Regions from separate parts of the Streptomyces sp. NPDC001401 genome, predicted to be linked through region 1. Evidence: riboswitches for the same ligand, from Rfam matches in the RefSeq annotation. Region 1 holds a riboswitch; the other holds the start of a gene.

What was found. A riboswitch is a leader RNA that binds a small molecule or an ion and turns the genes downstream of it on or off. The one in region 1 is predicted to bind cobalamin.
Region 2: it holds a riboswitch for cobalamin, as region 1 does, so the genes downstream of both, ACFY10_RS15785 (ribonucleoside-diphosphate reductase subunit alpha) here and ACFY10_RS32310 (CbtB-domain containing protein) in region 1, are expected to answer to the same signal.

The regions. Positions count from the first base shown of each region.
Region 1 covers NZ_JBIAWI010000011.1:105,693-113,145, reverse strand. Annotated here, with positions in the region: gene ACFY10_RS32335 (phytoene desaturase family protein) at 1-399, opposite strand, end outside; gene ACFY10_RS32330 (tetratricopeptide repeat protein) at 454-2,694, opposite strand; gene ACFY10_RS32325 (oxygenase MpaB family protein) at 2,757-3,554, opposite strand; gene ACFY10_RS32320 (acyl-CoA dehydrogenase family protein) at 3,624-4,802, opposite strand; gene ACFY10_RS32315 (CbtA family protein) at 4,939-5,694, opposite strand; gene ACFY10_RS32310 (CbtB-domain containing protein) at 5,717-5,938, opposite strand; cobalamin riboswitch at 5,976-6,129, opposite strand; gene ACFY10_RS32305 (histidine phosphatase family protein) at 6,225-6,797, shown strand; gene ACFY10_RS32300 (ferredoxin) at 6,801-7,172, opposite strand; gene ppdK (pyruvate, phosphate dikinase) at 7,430-7,453, opposite strand, start outside.
Region 2 covers NZ_JBIAWI010000004.1:107,772-115,224, reverse strand. Annotated here, with positions in the region: gene ACFY10_RS15800 (hypothetical protein) at 1-89, opposite strand, end outside; gene ACFY10_RS15795 (putative Ig domain-containing protein) at 200-2,269, opposite strand; gene ACFY10_RS15790 (ribonucleotide-diphosphate reductase subunit beta) at 2,604-3,614, opposite strand; gene ACFY10_RS15785 (ribonucleoside-diphosphate reductase subunit alpha) at 3,614-5,986, opposite strand; cobalamin riboswitch at 6,111-6,277, opposite strand; gene ACFY10_RS15780 (GNAT family N-acetyltransferase) at 6,304-6,804, opposite strand; gene mctP (monocarboxylate uptake permease MctP) at 6,880-7,453, opposite strand, start outside.

The sequences.
Region 1 (7,453 bases):
GCGCTGCCAGGCCTCGTACTCCCGGTCGGAGCCGGTGAGGTGGGCGAAGGCCTCCCGGGTGCGCCGGTCGCCGCCGCCCACCAGGAGTCCGGTGGGCCGGCCGTCCCGTTCCACCGGGGTGTACGAGGAGACGGTGCGGGTGCGGACGCGGAAGTCCAGCCCGAGGTCGCGCACGATCTTCTTCGGCAGCAGGCTGACCAGGTACGAGTAGCGCGACAGGCGTGCGTCCACACCGGCGAAGGGCCGGGTGGAGACGGCGGCGCCCCCGGTGTGGTCCAGCCGCTCCAGGACCAGTACGGACCGTCCGGCCCGGGCCAGGTAGGCGGCGGCGACCAGGCCGTTGTGGCCTCCGCCGACGATCACAGCGTCGTATGTCCGGTGTCCCTCGTGTGCAGCCATGGTTCTTGGTAACACGCGATGATCCAGAACGACCAGGGGTGTACGGCGACGGGGTCAGCGCCCGCCCGACGCGCGCTGCTGACGCAGTACCGCCACCCGGCGGTACAGCTCGACGGCCTCGGCGCCGCGGCCGAGCTGTTCCAGGCAGTGGGCCTCGTCGTTGCGGCTGGCGAGGGTGTCGGGGTGGTCGGGGCCCAGGACGCGCTCGCGGGCGGCGGCCACTCGGCGGTATTCGGCGAGGGCGTCGGGCCAGCGGCCCAGCCAGCCGAGGCCGACGGCGACCTCGCGTCGGCTGACCAGGGTGTCGGGGTGGTCGGGGCCCAGGACGCGTTCGCGTATGGCGCAGACGTCCCGGGACTCGGCCAGGGCCTCCTCCCAGCGGCCCAGGCGGCCGAGGTTGACGCCGAGGCCGTGGCGGGCGCGCAGGGTCTCGGGGTGGGTGGGGCCCTGGACGCGGGTGCGGTCGTCGATCAGGTCGCGGTAGAGGGTGAGCGCCTCCGCGCTGCGGCCGAGGCGGCCCAGGCTGATGCCGACCTCGTAGCGGGCGGCGAGGGTGTCGGCGTGATCGGGGCCGAGGGCCTGGGCGCGGGCCTCGGCGACCTCGTGGTAGGTCTGCAGGGCTTCGGGCCAGCGGCCCAACTGGCCCAGTGCGTAGGCGACTTCGTAGCGGGTGACCAGGGTGTCGGGATGGTCGGGGCCGAGGACGCGGGCGCGGGCGGCGGCCACGTCGCAGGCCATGCGGTACGAGTCCTCCAGGCGGCCGAGTCTGCTGAGGTTGAAGGCGAGGTTGTGGCGGCAGCGCAGGGTGTCGGGGTGGTCGGGGCCCATGCCGCGCTCCCGGGCGGCGAGCACGGACGTGTAGACCTGGTGGGCATCGAAGTGACGGCCCAACTGGCCGAGCACGTAGGCCATTTCCTGGCGGGCGGCGAGCGTGTCGGGGTGGTCGGCGCCCAGGGCGCGGGTTCTGGCCGCGGCCACGAACTTGTACTCCTGCAGGGCGTCGGCGGCGCGGCCGGTGCGGCTGAGGGTGAAGGCGACCTCGTAGCGGCTGGCGAGCGTGTCGGGGTGGTCGGGGCCGAGCAGGTGGGCGCGTTCGGCGGCGACCGCGCGGTGCACCTCGCCGGCCTCCGTCCAGCGGCCCAGGCGGCCGAGACTGAGCCCGGCGTTGTGCCGTCCGGCCAGGGCGGTCAGGGTCTCCGGGGAGGGAGCGGGGGGCTGGTCGGGCGCGGGGCCCTGTGTCCGCCCGTTCGCGGGCCGCGGAATCCATTCGCCGGTGAGGCCCGCTCCGGCGTCCGGGGGTGTGGTGCTGAGGCCGGCGCCGGTGGCCTTGTGGCCGGTGGTCATGCCGCGCGTCCAGGAGGGCAGACGAGCCTCGCGGGAGGGGGCCTGCTCAGGTGGCCGGAGCGCCGGCTGCGGGGTCACGACCGTCGGTACGTACGTCGGTGTCGTACGGCCGAGGCTGATGCGGCGGCCCAACTCGCGGGCGTCGTGCGGGCGTTGCTCGGGGAGTTTGGCCAGCAGGTCCAGGATGATCTTCTCGAGGTACTCGGGGAGTTCGGACCGCCGGCTGCGCGGCGGCCGGGGCGGGGTGTCGCGGTGGCCGACGAGGATCGCCCAGGCGTCGTCGAGGTCGAACGGCGGCGCCCCGGTGGCGATCTCGTAGAGCACACACCCCAGTGAGTACAGGTCGCTGCGCTGGTCGACCTCGGAGCCGCCGATCTGCTCCGGCGACATGTAATGCGGCGTGCCCATCGCGATGCCGGTGCCGGTCAGCCGGGAGGTGAAACCGATGTCGTGGCCGAGGCGGGCGATGCCGAAGTCGCAGATCTTCACCGTGCCGTCGGCGAGCCGCATGATGTTGGCGGGTTTCAGGTCGCGGTGCACGATGCCCTGTTGGTGGGTGTAGGCGAGGGCGGAGGCGACCTGGTCGGCGATCTCGACGACGTCGCCGACCGGCAGCGGGTGGTGCTTGTTGTCCTCCAGGAGCTGGGAGAGGTTGCGGCCCTCCAGGAGTTCCATGACCAGATAGAGGATGCCGTCGGACTCGCCGAAGTCGTGGACGACGGTGATCCCGCGGTGCTGGAGGGCGGCGGCCACGCGGGCCTCGCGGCGAAAGCGTTCCCTGAGGACCCGGGTGAAGGACTGGTCGTGGTGCGGGCCGAGGGGCTTGAGGCACTTCACGGCGACATGCCGGCCGAGCGACTCGTCGCGCGCACGCCACACCTCGCCCATGCCACCCCGCCCGATCAGATCGAGCAGCCGGTACCGGCCCTGGATCAGCCTGCTGTCCCCCATCTGCTGCGATCGCCCCCCGTACCTGTTCGCCCCGCCCACCCTGGCTCGTCCAGTATGGCGAGCTATCGTCCGAGTTTGTACGGTGCCGGGCGGGAGCCGGGGCCGAGCCGTGACATGGCGCGCAGGATGTGTTTGGGCGGGAGTTGCCAGCGCAGACGTGCGGGAATGCAGCGAAGCAGGTTGCCTGTGGCACGCAGTTGCAGGGTGATGGTGTCGGGTTTCGGGGCGGGTCTGCCGTACAGCTCGTGGGCGTACGGCGGCAGGGCGGCGTACGCCAGTTGGGCCACGCGCCGCCACAGCACCTCGCGCGCGGGGACGAGGAGGGGGTGCGTCGGCGGGCGGAGCAGGAAGTCGTCCACTTCGCGTGCCTCGGGTCCGACGGCGAGTTCGGGTCGCACCTTCTCGAAGTAGGCGGCCATCTCCTCCTGGTTGGCCGGTACGGCATCGGGGTCGAGGCCCACCAGGCGGGCGCTGACACGCTGTTCGCCGATGTAGCGGTCGGCCTGCGCGTCGGTGAGGCGGAAGCCGGAGCGACGCGCGACCTGGAGGTAGGAGTCGATCTCGGCGCAGTGCACCCACAGCAGCAGCTCCGGCTCGTCGACGCCGTACCGCTCCCCCGTGTCCGGGTCGGTCGCCGACAGCATGCTGTGGATCTTGCGGACGCGGGCGCCGGCCCGCTCGGCGGCCTCGGTGGTGCCGTAGGTGATGGTGCCGACGAAATTGGCGGTGCGCATCAGCCGGCCCCAGGCGTCGCGCCGGAAGTCGGAGTTCTGCATGACGCCGCGCACGGCCCGGGGGTGCAGTGCCTGGAGGTAGAGCGCACGGACGCCGGCGACCCACATCATCGGATCGCCGTGCATCTGCCAGGTCACCGAGGACGGCCCGAACAGCCCGGGGTCACCTGCCTCAAAGCCCGCCACCTCTTGAGGCTAACGCCGTACCCGCGGCATCCCCAGACCGATCCACGAGATGATCTCCCGCTGGATCTCGTTGTTGCCGCCGCCGAAGGTGAAGATGACCGCGGAGCGGTAGCCGCGCTCCAGTTCGCCGTGGAGCACCGCGCCCGCCGAGCCCTCCTTCAGCGCGCCTGCCGCACCGACGATCTCCATCAGCCAGGCGTAGGCGTCCCGGCGCGCCTCGGAGCCGTACACCTTGACGGCGGAGGCGTCCTGCGGGGTGAGGGTGCCGTTCTGGACGGCGTGCACCATGCGCCAGTTGAGGAGCTTCATCGCGTCGAGCTTGGTGTGGGTCTGCGCGAGGCGGCGGCGCACCCAGGGCAGGTCGATCACCCGGCGGCCGTCGGCGAGCTTGGTCTCCGTCGCCCAGCGCTGCACGTCCTGGAGGGCGCGGATCGCCATGGTGCCGTGCGCGGCGAGAGTGACGCGCTCGTGGTTGAGCTGGTTGGTGATCAGCCGCCAGCCCTGGTTCTCGGCGCCGACGCGGCGGGTGACGGGGACGCGGATGTTCTCGTAGTAGCTGGCCGTGGTGTCGTGCGAGGCGAGGGTGTTGATGAGGGTGCAGGAGTAGCCGGGGTCGGTGGTGGGGACGAGGAGCATGGTGATGCCCTTGTGCGGCGGGGCGTCCGGGTCGGTGCGGGTGGCCAGCCACACCCAGTCCGCGGTGTCGCCGTTCGTCGTCCAGATCTTCTGGCCGTTGACGACGTACTCGTCGCCGTCGCGCACCGCACGCGTCTTCAGGGACGCGAGATCCGTCCCCGCGTCGGGCTCGCTGTAGCCGATCGCGAAGTCGATCTCGCCGGAGAGGATCTTCGGCAGGAAGTACGCCTTCTGCTCGTCCGTGCCGAACTGCATGATCGTCGGCCCGACCGTGTTCAGCGCCATCAGCGGCAGCGGTACGCCGGCCTGGGCGGCCTCGTCGAAGAAGATGAACTGCTCCATCGCGGTCAGCCCGCGCCCGCCGTACTCCGTCGGCCAGCCCACGCCGAGCCAGCCGTCCGTGCCCAGGCGCCGGACGGTCTCGCGGTAGAAGCGTTTCTGGGCGGCCGGGTCACCGTGCCGGGCGTAGGCGTTGTCCGGCACCAACTCGGCGAAGTACGAGCGCAGTTCGGTGCGCAGTCGCTGCTGCTCGGGCGTGTATTCGAGGTGCACGGCGCCTCCAGGCTTCCCAGGCCGGTCCTGACCGCGCACACCGTAGAACGTGTTCCAGAAATTGGGAATGGTGCGGCATACGGAAAGGGCCCCCGATTGTCCGGGGGCCCTTTGCCGAGTGAGCTGATCGAACCGATCAGTGGGCGACGGGAGTTGGCCGTGCGGCGCCCGGCGCTCGGACCTGTTTCGGGGCGAGCACCCGTTCCGCCAGCACCCCGAAGACCAGCCCGAAGGAGGTCCACAGGGTCAGCTGGATCGCCAGGGCCGCCAGGCGGAACTGCCAGAGCAGGGTGGCGGAGAAGTCCTTGGGGACCTCGTTGATGGCCGGCAGGAACGCGTAGGCGAGCCCGACGGTGAGAAGGAAGAACGCGCCAGCGGCGAGCGTCGCGTTCCAGTTGCCCAGGCGTGGCGCGAGGCGCTTGCCCAGGATGACGGTGGCGACGGCCAGCAGCACGCTGAGCACCATCATCAGGAAGTACAGCGTGGTGCGCTTGCCGATGGTGCCGGGGTCGCCGACGGACGGCGGGTTGGCCGGGTACTTCAGGAACGGCACGACGTACACGGCGATCAGACCGGCGACCGCCAGGAGCAGCGCGCTCGCGCGCGGCCCGAAGCGGCCGATGCGGCCGAGTGCGAAGCAGTACGCGAGGGCGGCGATGCCGCCGAACGCGACGCCGTAGACGAGGACACCGGTGGACAGGCCCGCGGTGGACTGCATCGTGCGGCTGACGACTTCCATGCCGTGCTCGTGCGAGTGCGCCTCCTCGTAGGCGATGGCCGCGTCGACGCGCGGTTCACCCAGGAAGTAGGCGACGACGAGGGCGAGCAGGCCCGCGGCGAGTCCCGCGAGCATGCCACGCACCAGGAGGTTGCGGACGGTTGCCGAGTTCATGGGCTCGTACGTTCTCCGGCCGTCAGTGGCAGGGGAAGCCGAGCAGGTGGCGGGCGTCGTGCACCCACTCGTGCACGTCCGATCCGTTCATCACGGAGGTGGCGCCCTGCTCGGCGCCGACGAAGTAGAGCAGGACCAGCATCAGGATGCCGAAGAAGACCGCCCAGGGGGCGATCGCGCCGATCGGCAGCTTGGCGGGTACGGCTGTGGGGGTGGTGGTCGGCTGAGCGACAGACTGCGCCATGGCAGGCCCTCCTGGGGAACTCGCGTCCCGTCTCGGTGGTGCACGCGACGACGGGGGCGGGTCTGACTCACCCGGTGCGCACCCAGGGTGCGTACCGGACTTACAGTGGCGCGACCGTGCCGGACTTCCACCGGCTTCCGCTGTGCCGTCATCAATATCCACGAGAAGGTACCGCGAAGCAGAGGTGGGGCCAAGAGCGCACGGGACGGCGGTGAGCGCCCCTGGTGAGCCGTTTTCGCCGTCGGATCAAGGGATTTGAGGGAGTGTCGAGGGCGGGGATGGACGAATGACGAGCCGAGTGATCTTGATCTCACCTGCGATCACCGCGGCCCTCAGGGAGGCCCGCTTCGACGACGGCTGTCCGCTGGACGCATCCGGGCTGCGGCAGGCGCAGGCGGCCGCCGGCACGCTCCCGGCCGCGGAACAGGTCTGGGTCTCCCCCACCGTGCGCTGCCGCGAGACGGCCGGCGCACTCGGCCTCGACGCCGTGGACGCACCGGAGCTGGCGGGACTGGACGCGGGCCGCTGGCGCGGTGCGACGCTGGCGGAGGTGAGCGGGCGGGAGCCGGAGGCGCTGGCCCGCTGGCTGTCGGACCCCGACGCCGCACCGCACGGCGGGGAGTCGGTGGCGGCGCTGTGCGACCGGGTGGCCGGCTGGCTGGAGACGGTCGCGCAGACGCCGGGCCGCACCGTCGCCGTGGCCGAGCCCGAGGCCGTACGGGCCGCGGTGGTGCGGGCCCTCGGGGCGCCGGAGTCGGCGTTCTGGCGCGCCGACGTCCCGCCGCTGGCGGCCGTCGAGCTCAGCGGCAGGTCGGGGCGCTGGAACGTGCGGTTCGGGCAGCCGCTCGCCCCGCTGTGAGTCTCAGTTCAGCGTGGCGAGGAAGTCCGTGCACGCCCGTGCGCAGTCCCGGCCTGCCTTCGCGCCGTCCTCGGCGCCCGGCTGTCGGTCGAAGGCATGGGCGCACTCCAGGCACACGGTGCGGCACCACTCCACCTGGATGCGGATGCCGGCCTCGTCCAGGCGGTTCTGCTCGGACAGCACACGGCAGGTCGCGTCGCACACCTCCGCGCACATGATCCCCTTGCGTCGTACGAGTTCCTGCTCCTGTGTCCCGTCCGGATCCACGAGGCTCGCGCGCAGAGCACACGCGCGTGCGCACTCGGTGCACGCCTGTGCGCAGGCGAAGCGGTCCTCCAGGAACCGGAAGAGCTCCTGCTGGGTCGTCGAAGTCACACCTCGCGGGTTGCCGTCGTCGATCGCCTCAAACACCGGGAACCAAGATCCGGCCGCTCGGGCCGGGACGGGGCGGTTCGCACCGGGCCACAGGGCTACCCGCGAGCGGCCCATGAGTACCCCATGGACGGACGTCGCCGCAGACCGCGGCGACCTGGACCGGTTCGTCGAGGGAACGGTCCCGTCGGCGCCAGGAAAGCCCCGACGAGCTTCACGTTCCCTCAGGCGGCGGGCTCGGGTCGCCGCCCCCGGGGCGTTCACCTGGTGTCGCTGGTGCCCGT
Region 2 (7,453 bases), on a different contig from region 1:
CTGTCGGCCTGGCTGCCGCAGCCGGCGAGGGCGAGGGTGAAGGTGAGTGCCGCGAGGGCGAGGGTCGTGTGGCGGATCGTTCGACGCATGGGGGGCCTCCTCTCCCATGTGACGTGTCACCAGCACCTTTGGATCCACACCGGAGCCCCGGCCGCGAAGGCGGCGACCGGGGCTCCGGGTCAAACGGGTCAGACAGTGATCAGCTGGTTGTCACGGCGGTGTCGTCGAGGACGAAGCTGGTCTGGAGCGAGGAGTCCTCGACACCGCTGAACTTCAGGGTGACGGTGGAGCCGGCGTACGAGGACAGATCGATGGACTTCTGGGCGTACCCGGAGGCGGCGTTGAGGTTCGAGTACGTCGCCAGGGTGGTCGAGCCGGCGGTGACGGTCAGCTTGTCGTAGGCCGTGCTGCTGGACGTCTCCGCGGTGTCGATGTGCAGGTAGAAGGTGAAGGTCGCCTTGCAGCCGCTCGGCACGGTCACCGACTGGGACAGCGTGTCGGTGTGCGAGGAGCCGTACCCGTCCAGCCAGGCGTAGTACGAACCGGCGTGCGCCGACTCGCTGCTGGAGTTGGTGATGACGCCGCTGGACGCGGTCCAGGTGGTGTTGCCCGACTCGAAGCCGGGGTTGCCGAGCAGCTGGGACGAGGTGCAGGTGCCGCTGCTGGAACCCACCGTCCAGCTGAAGGAGGCCGAGCCGGAGGCGCCGGTGGAGTCGCTCGCGGTGACGGTGACCTGGTAGGTGCCCGCGGTGGACGCCGTACCCGTGATCTTTCCGGTCGAGCTGCTGATCGACAGCCCGGTCGGCAGGCCGCTCGCGCTGTAGGTCAGGGTCGCCCCCGCGCTGTCGGAGGCGCTGATCTGGAGGCTGACCGAGCTGCCGGTCGTCGTCGACTGGCTGCCCGGGTTGGTGACGGTCACCGTGTTGCCGGTGGTGCTGCCGGAGGTGAAGGCGGTGGTGCCGTTGGGGGTGCCCCAGCCGGTCGGGCCGTCGTAGCCGGTCTCGGCGGTGCAGAAGTAGGCCGTGGAGCAGGAGCCGTTGCTGCCGCTGGTCACGTCGTACAGGTTGCTGGTGTGGCTGTAGGGGTACTTCGCCGGGTAGTCGCTCGAACCCGGGGTGCCGGCCAGCGCGTACACGCCCGCGATGATCGGCGCGGAGGCGCTGGTGCCGCCGTAGACCGCCCAGCCGGAGCCGCCGTAGGTGTCGTACACGGCCACACCGGTGGCCGGGTCGGCGACGGCGGAGACGTCGGCCTCCATGCGCTTGGTGCAGCCGGTGTCGGTCTGCCAGCTCGGCTTGGAGTCGTACGCGGAGCAGCCGGAGCCGGTGCCCTCGGTGGAGCTGGTCTTCCAGACGGACTCGGTCCAGCCGCGGGAGTTGGAGGAGGTGCTCAGCGCCGTGCCGCCGACGGCGGTCACGTACTGGGACGTCGCCGGGTACTCGGCGCCGTAGGCGGAGTCACCGGAGGAGACGGTGATCGCGACACCCGGGTGCTTGAAGTACGAGGTGTCCTCGCTGGTCTGGGAGGAGGACTCGGAGCCGCCCCAGCTGTTGGAGACGAACTTGGCGCCGAGCGCGACGGCCTCGTTCTCGGCGGTGCCGAGGTCGGAGTCCGTTGCCGAGTTGGCCTCGACCAGGATGATGTTGCAGTTCGGGCAGACGGCGCTGACCATGTCGAGGTCCAGCGCCTCTTCACCGGCCCAGCCGGTGTCGTTGGTGGGCAGCGAGGTCGTGGAACCGGTCTGGCTGACCTGCTTGAAGCAGCCGCTGGCCTTGGTGCACGAGGACAGGCCGTACGTCGAGCGGTAAGTGGCCAGGTCCGACTCGGCGTTGGGGTCGTTGTACGCGTCCACGATGGCGACGGTCAGGCCCGAGCCGCCCGTTGACGGCAGGTTGTAGGCGCTGTGCAGGTTGGCCGGGCTGAGGCCGGAGGGCGCGGCGGCGGCGACCGCGGAGGCCAGCCGCTGCTTGATGTCGGTGCGGCGCTGGGCGAAGCACGATGCGTGACCGGGGGCCGCGGTGGCGCACAGGTGCGTGGTGGGCACCTTCTGGCCGGCCTTGCCGGTCGAGTGGAACGTCTGCCGCTCGGGGGAGGTGAGGGCCTTGGAGTTCTGGGTGGAGCGGGAGATGTGCGAGGCCGCGGATGCCGCGGGCTCTGCGTGCGCGGGTGCCGCGACGAGTCCGGCGAGGCCGAGGGCGAGGGTGGGGATGGCTACGGCCAGGAGTCTTCGCAGGCTCCGTCTGGACTTTCCGGTGCGTGTCTGACGCATGGGGGTACTGCCTCCGTCGTTGGAGTGGGGTTCTCGACGCTGGTGGCAGGCCTGTGACGCGCGTAGCGGCGGCGGTGCGCGATGCCGTCATGGGCATGACACATTGAACGTCCTGTGATGCCGTGTGTGATGCCGTACGTGATGCTGTTGTGGTGCGGTTGTGTGTGACATGACAGGACGGCCAGAAAGTAGCGGGTGGCGAGGACACCGGAACAGACGGGCCGGAAGAACTTTGCCGCTCCATAAGAGCTCCATGGACGGCGCATGGACGGCGCATGGATGACGCTTGGTCGGCCCATGAAAGCTCCATGGGCCGACCCGAAGCCTTGGGAGGCTAGAAGTCCTCGTCGAGGTCGACCGTGCCCTCCACCGCGACCTGGTACGCCGAAGGCCGGCGCTCGAAGAAGTTGGTCAGTTCCTGGACACCCTGCAACTCCATGAAGGAGAAGGGGTTTTCGGAGCCGTACACCGGGGCGAAGCCGAGGCGGGTGAGGCGCTGGTCGGCGACGCACTCCAGGTACTGGCGCATCGACTCGGTGTTCATGCCGGGCAGGCCGTCCCCGCACAGGTCGCGCCCGAACTGCAGCTCGGCCTCGACGGCTTCCTTCAGCATGTCCGTCACCTGCTGCTGGAGCTGGTCGTCGAAGAGCTCCGGCTCCTCCTTGCGTACGGTGTCGACCACGTCGAACGCGAAGCTCATGTGCATGGTCTCGTCGCGGAACACCCAGTTGGTGCCGGTGGCGAGACCGTGCAGCAGGCCCCGGCTGCGGAACCAGTACACGTACGCGAAGGCGCCGTAGAAGAACAGGCCCTCGATGCAGGCGGCGAAGCAGATCAGGTTCAGCAGGAAGCGGCGGCGGTCGGCCTTGGACTCCAGGCGGTCGAGCTTGTCCACCGAGTCCATCCACTTGAAGCAGAACTGGGCCTTCTCGCGGATCGAGGGGATGTTCTCGACGGCCGCGAAGGCGGCGGCGCGGTCCTCCGGGTCGGGGAGGTAGGTGTCCAGGAGGGTCAGATAGAACTGGACGTGGACTGCCTCCTCGAAGAGCTGGCGGCTCAAGTAGAGCCGTGCCTCGGGGGAGTTGATGTGCTTGTAGAGGGTCAGGACCAGGTTGTTCGCCACGATCGAGTCGCCCGTCGCGAAGAAGGCGACCAGTCGGCCGATCAGGTGCTGCTCGGCGGGCGTGAGCTTGGCGAGGTCGGCGACGTCCGAGTGGAGGTCGACCTCCTCCACGGTCCAGGTGTTCTTGATGGCGTCCCGGTAGCGCTCGTAGAAGTCCGGGTAGCGCATGGGGCGGAGGGTCAGCTCGAAGCCCGGGTCGAGCAGATTCTGGGTGGTGGACATTACTGGCAGGCCTCGCAGGACTCGGGGTTTTCCAGGGAGCAGGCGACCGCGTCGGGGTCGGCTGCTTGCTGCACGGGGATGGTCTTTTCAGGCTGAGCTTGGGCCTGGGCGGCGCGGGCGATGCGGGTCGCCGGGCGGGAGCGCAGGTAGTACGTCGTCTTCAGGCCCTGCTTCCAGGCGTACGCGTACATCGACGAGAGCTTGCCGATGGTCGGCGTCTCCAGGAACAGGTTCAGGGACTGGGACTGGTCCAGGTACGGGGTGCGGGCCGCCGCCATGTCGATCAGGCCGCGCTGCGGGATCTCCCACGCCGTGCGGTACAGGGCGCGTACGTCGGCCGGGATCCAGGCGAAGTCCTGCACCGAGCCGTTCGCGTCGCGCAGCGCCTCGCGGGTACGGGCGTCCCAGACTCCCAGCGCCTTCAGGTCCTTCACCAAGTACGAGTTGACCTGCAGGAATTCACCGGACAGCGTCTCGCGCTTGAAGAGGTTCGACACCTGCGGCTCGATGCACTCGTACACGCCCGCGATCGAGGCGATGGTGGCCGTGGGAGCGATCGCGAGGAGAAGGGAGTTGCGCATGCCGACGGTGGCGATGCGCTCCCGCAGTGCCGTCCAGCGCTCCGGCCAGGTGTACTGCGTGTCGTAGTGGTCGGGGTGCAGGATGCCGCGGGCCGTACGGGTCTTCTCCCAGGCCGGCAGCGGGCCGCTCCGCTCGGCGAGGTCGGCCGAGGCCTCGTACGCGGCGAGCATGATGCGCTCGGCGATACGGGTGGACAGGGCCTTGGCCTCCGGTGAGTCGAAGGGCAGGCGGAGCTTGAAGAAGACGTCCTGCAGGCCCATCGCGCCGAGGCCGACGGGGCGCCAGCGGGCGTTCGACCGGCCCGCCTGCTCGGTCGGGTAGAAGTTGATGTCGACGACGCGGTCCAGGAAGGTGACGGCCGTGCGGACGGTCTCGTCCAGCCGTTTCCAGTCGATGTCCTGGCCGACCACGAATGCGCCGAGGTTGACCGAACCCAGGTTGCAGACCGCCGTCTCGCCGTCGTCCGTGACCTCCAGGATCTCCGTGCAGAGGTTGGAGGAGTGGACGACATGGCCCGGCTCGGCCGTCTGGTTGGCGGTGCGGTTGGCGGCGTCCTTGAAGGTCATCCAGCCGTTGCCGGTCTGGGCGAGGGTGCGCATCATGCGGCCGTAGAGGTCGCGGGCGGGGATGGTCTTGCGGGCCAGCCCCTCCGCCTCCGCCTTGCGGTACGCGGCGTCGAACTCCGCGCCCCACAGGTCCACCAACTCGGGTACGTCGGCGGGGGAGAAGAGGCTCCACTGCTGGTCGGCGTTGACGCGGCGCATGAACTCGTCCGGGATCCAGTGCGCGAGGTTCAGGTTGTGCGTACGGCGGGCGTCCTCGCCGGTGTTGTCGCGCAGCTCCAGGAACTCCTCGATGTCGGAGTGCCAGGTCTCCAGGTAGACGGCCGCCGCGCCCTTGCGCCGGCCGCCCTGGTTCACGGCGGCGACCGAGGCGTCGAGGGTCTTCAGGAACGGGACGATGCCGTTGGAGTGCCCATTGGTGCCGCGGATCAGCGAACCGCGGCTGCGGATGCGGGAGTACGCGAGGCCGATGCCGCCGGCGTGCTTCGAGAGGCGGGCCACCTGGTGGTAGCGGTCGTAGATGGAGTCCAGCTCGTCCAGCGGGGAGTCGAGGAGGTAGCAGGACGACATCTGGGGGTGCCGGGTGCCGGAGTTGAAGAGGGTGGGGGAGGAGGGGAGGTAGTCGAGGCGGCTCATCAGGCCGTAGAGCGCGGCGACTTCGTCGACGGCGCGGGCCGAGTCGTCCTCGGCGAGGCCGCTGGCGACCCGCAGCATGAAGTGCTGCGGCGTCTCGATCACGCGGCGGGTGATCGGGTGCCGGAGCAGATAGCGGCTGTGGAGCGTGCGCAGGCCGAAGTAGCCGAAGCGGTCGTCCCCTTGAGGGTCGACGAGTGCGTCCAGGCGGGCGGCGTGCAGGCGGACGATCTCCGCCGTGCGGTCGGCGATGAGGCCTTCGCGGTGCCCGACGGCGACAGACTCCGTGAAGGACGTGACGCCCTGCGAGGCGGCCTCCGCGGCGATGCTGATCGTGAGCAGCCGGGCGGCGAGCCTGCTGTACGCGGGGTCCTCCGAGATCAGGCCGGCGGCCGCCTCCGTGGCCAGTTCGCGCAGCTCCGTCTCGTCCGCACGGGCGGACCGGCCGCGCAGCGCGGCGGCGGCGACCCGGCCGGGGTCGGCGTCGGGGAGGTCGGCGGTCAGCTCGGTCAGGGTCCGCAGCAGCGCGGCTCCGGGACCGTCGTCGGCCACTGCGGCGTTCGCTGAAACCGGGTCTGCTGGCGCGATGGTCACGTGAGGCTCTCCCTCGCTCGGCACGGGGGGCCTTGCGGAGGGCAGGGGGCAGTCACGAGCGCGCACGGCGTCGCGTCCACCGGCCCATTCCACGAGGCCCGGACGTCACAGCACCCGGGCCACGGCGGCCGGGCGCACTGTCGGCAGGTCCTCGGACTGACGCTCAAACATGTGCGAACACGCATGAGTACACCGTTGCGGGACAGTTCCGGATTCGCACCGGATTCCCCTGCGGCGACAGCGAGCATGAGCATACATCTTGTGCCGGGCGCCGGAAGCACCCCCATATGTTGTGTCGCTGCTGACTCCGGAGCGTGTCAGAGCGTCAACTCATAGGTGATCAGCGTGAAGTCGACTCCCGGGATCGGGTTCCAGTCGCGCTCGGGGGCGCGGACGAAGCCGGCGCGTTCGTAGATGCGGTGGGCGGCATGCATGATCGACTGGGTGGACAGGACGATGCCGGTGCACTCCGCGGCTCTTGCCCGGTCGATGCAGGCGCGGACGAGGGCCTCTCCGGCTCCTCTGCCGCGGGCGGCGCGGTCGACGGCGAGCATACGGATCTCGGCCTCTCCGGGGCCCGCAATGTCGGTCATGGGGCCCGGGGACGCGACGAAGGTGACGCCGCCGAGGAGTTGGTCGCCCTGCGCGGCCACCAGCACGTCGGCCGCCGCCGCCCGCTTGGCGACGTCCTTCAGTTCGCCGAGATACCAGTCGCTCGCGCCGAAGGTGAGAAGGCCGTCCTGGAGGTAGGCCTGGGCGGTGATCTCGCCGAGGGCCTCGTACTCACCGGGTTCCACCGGCCTGATCACGATGTCCATGTACCCGAGTGTGCCGGACGGGTACGACAACGGGCCGCCGGATTTCGTCCGACGGCCCGTTGGTCACCGCAACCGTCAGTGGGAAGCCCCGGCCGTGGCCGGCGGCAGCTCCACCTGCACGCCCGGGTCGCCCGCGTCCGCCGTGTAGTCCTGCGGCTTCGTCTCGTCGACGCCCTCCGGGGCCTTCAGCGCCTTGAGTACGAAGGTCAGGACCACCGCGACCACGGCATTCAGGACGAACGCGGTGAGGCCGATGTAGCCCATCTCGCCGAGGCCCGGGATGTCGGCGTTGGAGCCACCGAAGTGCTTCTGGCCCGGGTTGGTCGGGGAGGCGACGCCGTACGCGGCGAGGGTGCCGTAGACCATGCCGACCGCCCAGCCCGCGAGCAGTGCCCAGCGGTGGAACCAGCGCGTGAACAGGCCGCCGACCAGGGCCGGGAAGGTCTGCAGGATCCAGATGCCGCCCAGCAGCTGGAAGTTGATGGCGACCGTCTTGTCCATGGTCAGGACGAAGACCAGGGCGCCCACCTTCACCAGCAGGGACACCAGCTTGGAGACCTTGGTCTCCTGCTCGGCCGTGGCGTTCGGCTTGATGAAGTCCTTGTAGATGTTGCGGGTGAAGAGGTTCGCCGCCGCGATGGACATGATG